Regions from separate parts of the Paenibacillus sp. FSL L8-0502 genome, predicted to be linked through region 2. Evidence: riboswitches for the same ligand, from Rfam matches in the RefSeq annotation. Region 2 holds a riboswitch; each other region holds the start of a gene.
What was found. A riboswitch is a leader RNA that binds a small molecule or an ion and turns the genes downstream of it on or off. The one in region 2 is predicted to bind cyclic di-AMP.
Positions count from the first base shown of each region.

Region 1: linked by a shared signal. The riboswitch ahead of NSQ57_RS13325 (3D domain-containing protein) and the one ahead of NSQ57_RS19815 (TrkH family potassium uptake protein) in region 2 are both predicted to bind cyclic di-AMP.
Region 3: linked by a shared signal. The riboswitch ahead of NSQ57_RS06705 (hypothetical protein) and the one ahead of NSQ57_RS19815 (TrkH family potassium uptake protein) in region 2 are both predicted to bind cyclic di-AMP.

Region 1 is NZ_CP151958.1:3,138,400-3,140,602, reverse strand. It holds gene NSQ57_RS13330 (amino acid ABC transporter ATP-binding protein) at 1-549, shown strand, start outside; cyclic di-AMP (ydaO/yuaA leader) riboswitch at 780-948, shown strand; gene NSQ57_RS13325 (3D domain-containing protein) at 955-1,623, shown strand; gene NSQ57_RS13320 (polysaccharide deacetylase family protein) at 1,817-2,203, opposite strand, start outside.
Region 2 is NZ_CP151958.1:4,541,579-4,543,781, forward strand. It holds gene NSQ57_RS19815 (TrkH family potassium uptake protein) at 1-1,262, opposite strand, end outside; cyclic di-AMP (ydaO/yuaA leader) riboswitch at 1,676-1,829, opposite strand; gene NSQ57_RS19820 (type II CAAX endopeptidase family protein) at 2,091-2,203, shown strand, end outside.
Region 3 is NZ_CP151958.1:1,493,534-1,495,736, forward strand. It holds gene NSQ57_RS06700 (glutathione peroxidase) at 1-215, opposite strand, end outside; cyclic di-AMP (ydaO/yuaA leader) riboswitch at 682-854, shown strand; gene NSQ57_RS06705 (hypothetical protein) at 970-1,365, shown strand; gene kdpA (potassium-transporting ATPase subunit KdpA) at 1,777-2,203, shown strand, end outside.

The sequences.
Region 1 (2,203 bases), 1.4 Mb from region 2:
TTATTTGAGGGCGAGCCGATTACAGCTCGTGGTCATAATATTAATGTAACCCGGGAAAAAATGGGGATGGTGTTCCAGCATTTTAATCTGTTCCCACACAAAACAGTGTTGCAGAACCTGACGCTTGCACCGACGCAGGTTAGAAAACAGTCAGGTAAGGAAGCGGAAAAAATTGCATTAGAACTCCTGCGTACCGTGGGGCTCGAGGATAAGAAGAATACCTATCCGAACCAGCTATCCGGTGGTCAGAAGCAACGTATTGCGATTGCGCGTGCTTTGGCCATGCAGCCGCACGTAATGCTGTTCGATGAGCCGACTTCTGCATTGGACCCTGAAATGGTTGGAGAGGTTCTGGATGTAATGAAGAAGCTCGCCGAAGGCGGTATGACAATGGTAATTGTAACGCATGAAATGGGCTTTGCCCGCGAGGTAGGCGATCGAATTATCTTTATGGATAACGGTCAAATTGTGGAGCAGGGTGCACCAGACCAGGTATTTGGCACTCCAAGCCATGATCGCACTCGTGATTTTCTTGCCAAAGTATTGTAAGAAAGTGCTGGTCTAATCATAAAAGAGCTCTCCGTTGACGGAGGGCTTTTCTTATTTTGTCACCATTTCCCCATACTTTCGTAACAAATATCGATTTCTTAATGACAAAATTGTAACGAGTGTAGTATGATGTTCAGGGTTCCCAACATTTTCATGCGGATAAGGTTACAAAATTGTGATATTATGCAGTAAGCCAAAACTTACCGGGACAGCATGCGGTTAGACAAGCGCTGAAATGCTGGCCCAAACTATGGGAAGTGCGGGGGACGTAACAACGGCAGCCATTCCGATACGTCATAAGACGATGAGGAATATGCCTAGGGGTGAATTGCACAAGCATAGGGCTTCTCCTGAGTCCGAATCCGACAGCTAACTTCGCAGGCATAAAAGAGGAGGTACATATCTTTGAAACATTTAAAACATATTGGTAAAACGATGAAAATTGCGGTGCTTGCCGCAGCTATTGCAGGGTTGGCACAGACAGCTGGAATAGCGGATGCTGCCTCGCTTCACACTGCCAAAGAGGGCGATACCTTCTTTTTGCTTGCTCAACGTTATGGAGTATCGGTAGACGAGCTAACAAAGGCTAACCCAAACATTGCCTCCAGCAATATATATGCAGGTCTGCAAATTAAGGTGCCTGGCGAAAAAAGTGTAAAGGCAGCTTCGGAATCGAAGCCGCAGCTTCTTACGGAGAAAGCAGCAGCGAATGAGGCGCCAACGATTGAAGCTTGGGGTAAAACATTCAACTATAGCAAAATAGTTGACGTTAAGGCTTCAGCGTATTCTGCCGCAGCCGATGAGAATGGTAAATGGGGCGCAGTGGACTACTACGGCAATCCGCTTAAACTAGGTACAATTGCGGTAGATCCTAACGTCATTCCGATGGGCACGAAAGTACTGGTTACAGGCTACTCCCATCCAGGTTTGCCGGATCATTCTTTTGTAGCTGTCGCTCGCGATCAGGGCAGCGCCATTACAGGAAAGCGGATTGATATCTTTATTCCAGGCAACAAATCATTTGTGAACGACTTTGGATTTCAAAATGTGAAGCTGTACGTTATTGATAAATAGCATTGTACGTATATACAGTTTAATTAAACATAATATATATTATGTAAACATAACGCCTATATCCGTATATATCTAGGTCGGACTCTTATCAGGTCCTATCCGTAAAAAGGCTGTCTTGACGAGCAGAATACTTCTGCTGGTAAGACAGCCTTTTTACGTTGCTTTAGCTTGGACCTCAATTATAAACATACTGTTATTTTCGTTCCGATGTGTGGAGTAGCCGGGGGACTGTCACAAATTTGTAGCCCTTAGCTTTTAGAGAGTGAATTAGACCCGGCAAAGCTTGGATAGTGCCTTGCAAGTTGGAACTTTGACCTCCACCAGCGTGCATTAAAATAATAGAGCCAGGCCCTGTAGCTGGAATCACATTTCGCTGAATTTGTGTTTTACTTAGTCCCTTCCAGTCGAGAGAGTCTACATTCCAGTTGACAATCATGTAGCCATGACGACGTGCCCACTTTATTTGAGGCTCTGTAATTTCACCGTAGGGTGGACGAATCAACTTGGGGCGAAAACCTGCGCTGGCTTGTAAAATACGTTCTGTTTTTGTAATCTGGTTGCGAAAGCGTTCTGGTGTAGC
Region 2 (2,203 bases):
AGTGGCCCCAGTCTACCTGCAAACATCGTCAGGGTAATCACCAGCTTGCCTATGACTGTCAAATCAGGTGTAAGCCCCATCGACAGCCCCACCGTACCAAACGCAGATACCGTCTCGAACAAGATCATCAGAAAATGATGATCTTCGGTTGCCGACAAAATCATCGTCACCCCGATCACGAACAGCAACCCCAGCAGTGTAATGGTCAAAGCCTTGTAAATTCGTCCCTGCGCAAGTCGGTACTTGAACAGTACAATATCTTCCCGCCCCCGCAGCATCGAAATCACCGCTCCAATGAGCAGGGCGAATGTTGTGGTCTTAATCCCGCCTCCAGTAGAGCCAGGAGAAGCCCCGATAAACATGAGTATGATGATAAAAAACTGCGTAGCCTGCCGCAAGCCTGCAATGTCCAAGGTATTGGCACCTGCGGTACGGGGAGTAACGGACTGGAATAAAGATCCCAATAGCTTACCACCCCAATCAAGCGAGCCGAGAGTCTTCGGATTCGTAAACTCAAATACAAAAATCACGAGCGTGCCGACTACAATCATAGCGCCCGTCATGCTGAGTACCACCTTGGTATGCAAGGACAGTCTCTTGCGCTTGCGATATTCTGCCAGGTCTGACATCACTACAAAACCAATGCCGCCTAAAATAATCAAAAACATGGCTGTAAAATTAACAATCGGATCATATACATAACCTGTCAAGCTGCGAAATTCACCGAATAAATCAAAACCAGCATTGTTAAACATGGAGATGGCATGCCAGATTCCAAAATAAATCGCCCTGCCTACGGGCATATCAAAGGACCAGCGAACCGAGAATATCGTAGCGCATACGCCTTCAATAACCAGTGAGTACAGTAATACCTTACGGATTAACCCGACAATTCCCTCTACAGAAGTCTGATTCATCGCTTCCTGCAAAATGAGACGCTCCCGCAGGGAAATCCGACGCTTGAACACCAGTGCAATCAAGGTAGCCATGGTCATAAAGCCTAGGCCGCCGATCTGAATGAGCGCCACGATAACAACTTGACCAAAGGTTGTAAAAAAGGTCCCCGTATCCTTTACGACAAGCCCTGTAACACAGGTCGCGGAAGCGGCAGTAAACAAAGCGTCTATAAACGCAAGTGGCTTTCCTGTTGTATTGGAGATCGGCAGCATTAACAATAAACTACCTATTAGAATGATAATGGCAAAGCCCGCAACGAATATCTGCGGTGGAGAAAGCCGGAGCCAGCTTGCATTGGGATTCATCTATTCATCACTTCTCTCCTAATCCTTAAAACTATAAAAACAGTGATTTAATACGGTGTAAGCTCGCTACGCGTTCCATTTGATCTTCCGATCGTCGTTGCCCCTGAATTTTTTGATTTTTCCAAACCTTAGTTAACTATAATTAGCATTCCCTGAATACAGGAAGAATGCATGTCAAGCACTACTCGGCCCCCTATGCTATTGGCGGGCAGTAGCGAAGGGGGCAGAATTGTTCTGAAGAAGCGAAGCGTTTGCCTTTATCTCCGGATTTTAACCATTAAAGGGGATATACAATCAAAAAATCCGGGGATAACAGCAATCGGAAGAATAATCTGCACCCGCAGCGGTCTATCTAACCAATCCAAACACTTTTATACGCACAAAAAAAGACACCGGAAAACCGAGTGCCTGACTTGGTTCCTGCTCATAGCCTACGAGGTTAGCTGACGGATTCGGGCAGCACAGTATGCCCTATTTACACTTCCGATCCACCAGTGATCGGCTGTAAAATTCACCCCAGTAACATGGTTCCCCCGTTTTCCCATAGAAATTCGGCTCAACTGTATATCATTACCTATGTATTTTATAGGCATTGCCTCAAGATTATAATCCTTCTATATCCAGATCACAAAACCGATTTCGTCGAAAAAACGTGAAATTGGCTTTATTTTGCGAATGGGCATCGTTTAATCGCAGCTTATCTTATTTTATTGGAACTTTAAAGTGCTTTCACTCTATTTTCATGAATATCGCTGGTCTGTTGGCGGGAACCTGTGCAGTATGATATCTTTAATGGATGTTCTTATTTACAGATTAAGGAGGAAACTTATGAATCCTATCGGGAAACCGGTCGTGCTCACGGCCAACTTCAAAAAATTAGGCTTGCTGGGCGGGATTGGCCTGATTTGCTTTTTTATCTTTCAATTGCTTATTCCCTCGCT
Region 3 (2,203 bases), 2.7 Mb from region 2:
CCTGGCTCTTGTTTGGCAAACTGGTTGCTGGGAAATCCCAAAATTTCGAGCCCCTGTTCATGATACTGGTCATATAGCTCTTGTAGCGCTTTGTATTGGGGGGTTAACCCACATTTGCTGGCAGTGTTCACGATAAGCAGAACGTTCCCTTCAAATGTGGATAACGGAATTTGTTTCCCTTGCAGGGTTTGCGCATCATATTCATAAACGGTCATAGCATCTCTCCTCATTCAATATTCAGCAATTAAATTTTAGACAATTTAAAGAAGGGTTGCAAGCCTGGAAAAGCTGTATAAAGCCTTCAGGCGCTGTAAAATCGTATTTTGCTCAAAACAGTAAATCGCACCGCAAATGGAGCGAATTAAGGTGTTTCTTCTTATAAAAGCGGGTTCAATCGGTGTTTAGCTGGTACATATAGCGTATTTTCTTCTCTTTTTACAAAAAAAGGCCAATAACGCTTTACCCTACGCCAATATTGACATGCTTGTCATTTTCAAAAAGGGATGAAAAACAGAGATTAAAGGAGATGTGAGAAGCATAGTTGCATTGTAAGCGTTATTATTAATCTTCTATGCTCTAAAGCCCGATTTATAACCCTGCAGTTGAGCTTTACAGTCTTCCATGCGCGGGTGTATGATTCAAGACGTAATTTCAAATTAACTTGAATGAAGCAACAACGAAATGTCTATAGCGCTGAATTTTGCAGTTGCAAAAACGGGGGAACCAATCGAGACTGTACGGCTTCGGAAGCCGTGTGTCTCATGGGGTGAATTTTCCGGTCAAGTGCCAGAAATAGGGCGACTCTCACGTCCGAATCCGACAGCTAACCTCGTAAGCGTACAGGGAGAGGCAACAAACCGCCGTGTGCAGCCATGGTTTATTTTATCATGGATATGTCAGAAGCCGGAGGAAAGCCTTTTTCCTTCGGCTTCTTTTTGTTGTCTTTTTATACCGGGAGAGGAGCTACTGATGGAAGGTCGGTTAATTATTGTCACTGCACCGAATGAAGCGGGCAGAAGTTTTGTGAAATTGCTTATTTTCAAAAAATTGGCGTTTGCAGTTCTCACGAATAGCGCCCAGGAGGAACGACAGCTCAAAAAAATGGGTGTGGAGCACATTGTCCGCATCAATACCATGCAAGCGGGAAAATGGAATTTTCCAAAAAAAGAAATTGGTAGTGTGTATTTGTTCGAGAACAGCTTGAATCTGACTTGCCGTTTCCTGCAAATATGTCGACCACTAACATCGGAATCGATCTATGTTATTACACACGGCTGTAATCCACAAGGAATTTATCGGGGATTGGGAGCGGACCATGTGATCTACACATTGAACGGAGAGGTGGGTTTTCTGCTGAACGGATAAGCACTTATGACATAGTTGTTTTATGATTTTATGATGGAATAAGAATGACGATCTGAGGATCGATACGGAGGGTATAAACATGATGGATATATACATGCTGCTCGTCATGGCTGTGAGTTATGGAGTGATACTGCTGTTTGTACGCTGGTGTGATGCGCAGACCTCTAAAGGAGGACGAAGAGGATGATCGTTATACTCGGGCTTACGGCTATTGTGTTTATGTATTTAATCTACGCACTCCTGAACCCTGAAAAGTTCTAGTCACTTGTAGGGATAGAGCGGGCGGGAACAACAGATCTGAGCATTAAAGCATCATTGGTAGCAGGTTTTCGCAAACGTGTGCACTTCATAGATGGTCTGAATCGGGTCTGTTGTTCCAAACGCAGGAGCATTTTGAAGGAGGAATAGAGGATGGAGCTGCTTCAAATTGGAATTGTGATCGTTATATTGCTGCTCTTGGTAAAGCCAATGGGGACATATATGTATCATGTATTCTCGAATGAACCGAATCGGACGGATCGGATTTTTGGCAGAACAGAAAAGCTGATTTATAAGGTAGTAGGCTTGAAGAAAGTGGAGAGCATGCGTTGGACTACGTATGTTATGAGTTTCATTGCTACGAACGCCGTGCTTGTGGCAATCAGCTACTTGCTGTTGCGTTTACAGGGAATGCTTCCCGGTAATCCGGCTGGAAACAGTAATATGGAAGCATCACTAGCTTTTAATACGGTAATCAGCTTTATGACGAATACGAATCTCCAACATTATAGCGGAGAAAGCGCGCTTACGTATCTGACACAGATGGCGTTCGTCACGATGATGATGTTCACTTCGGCTG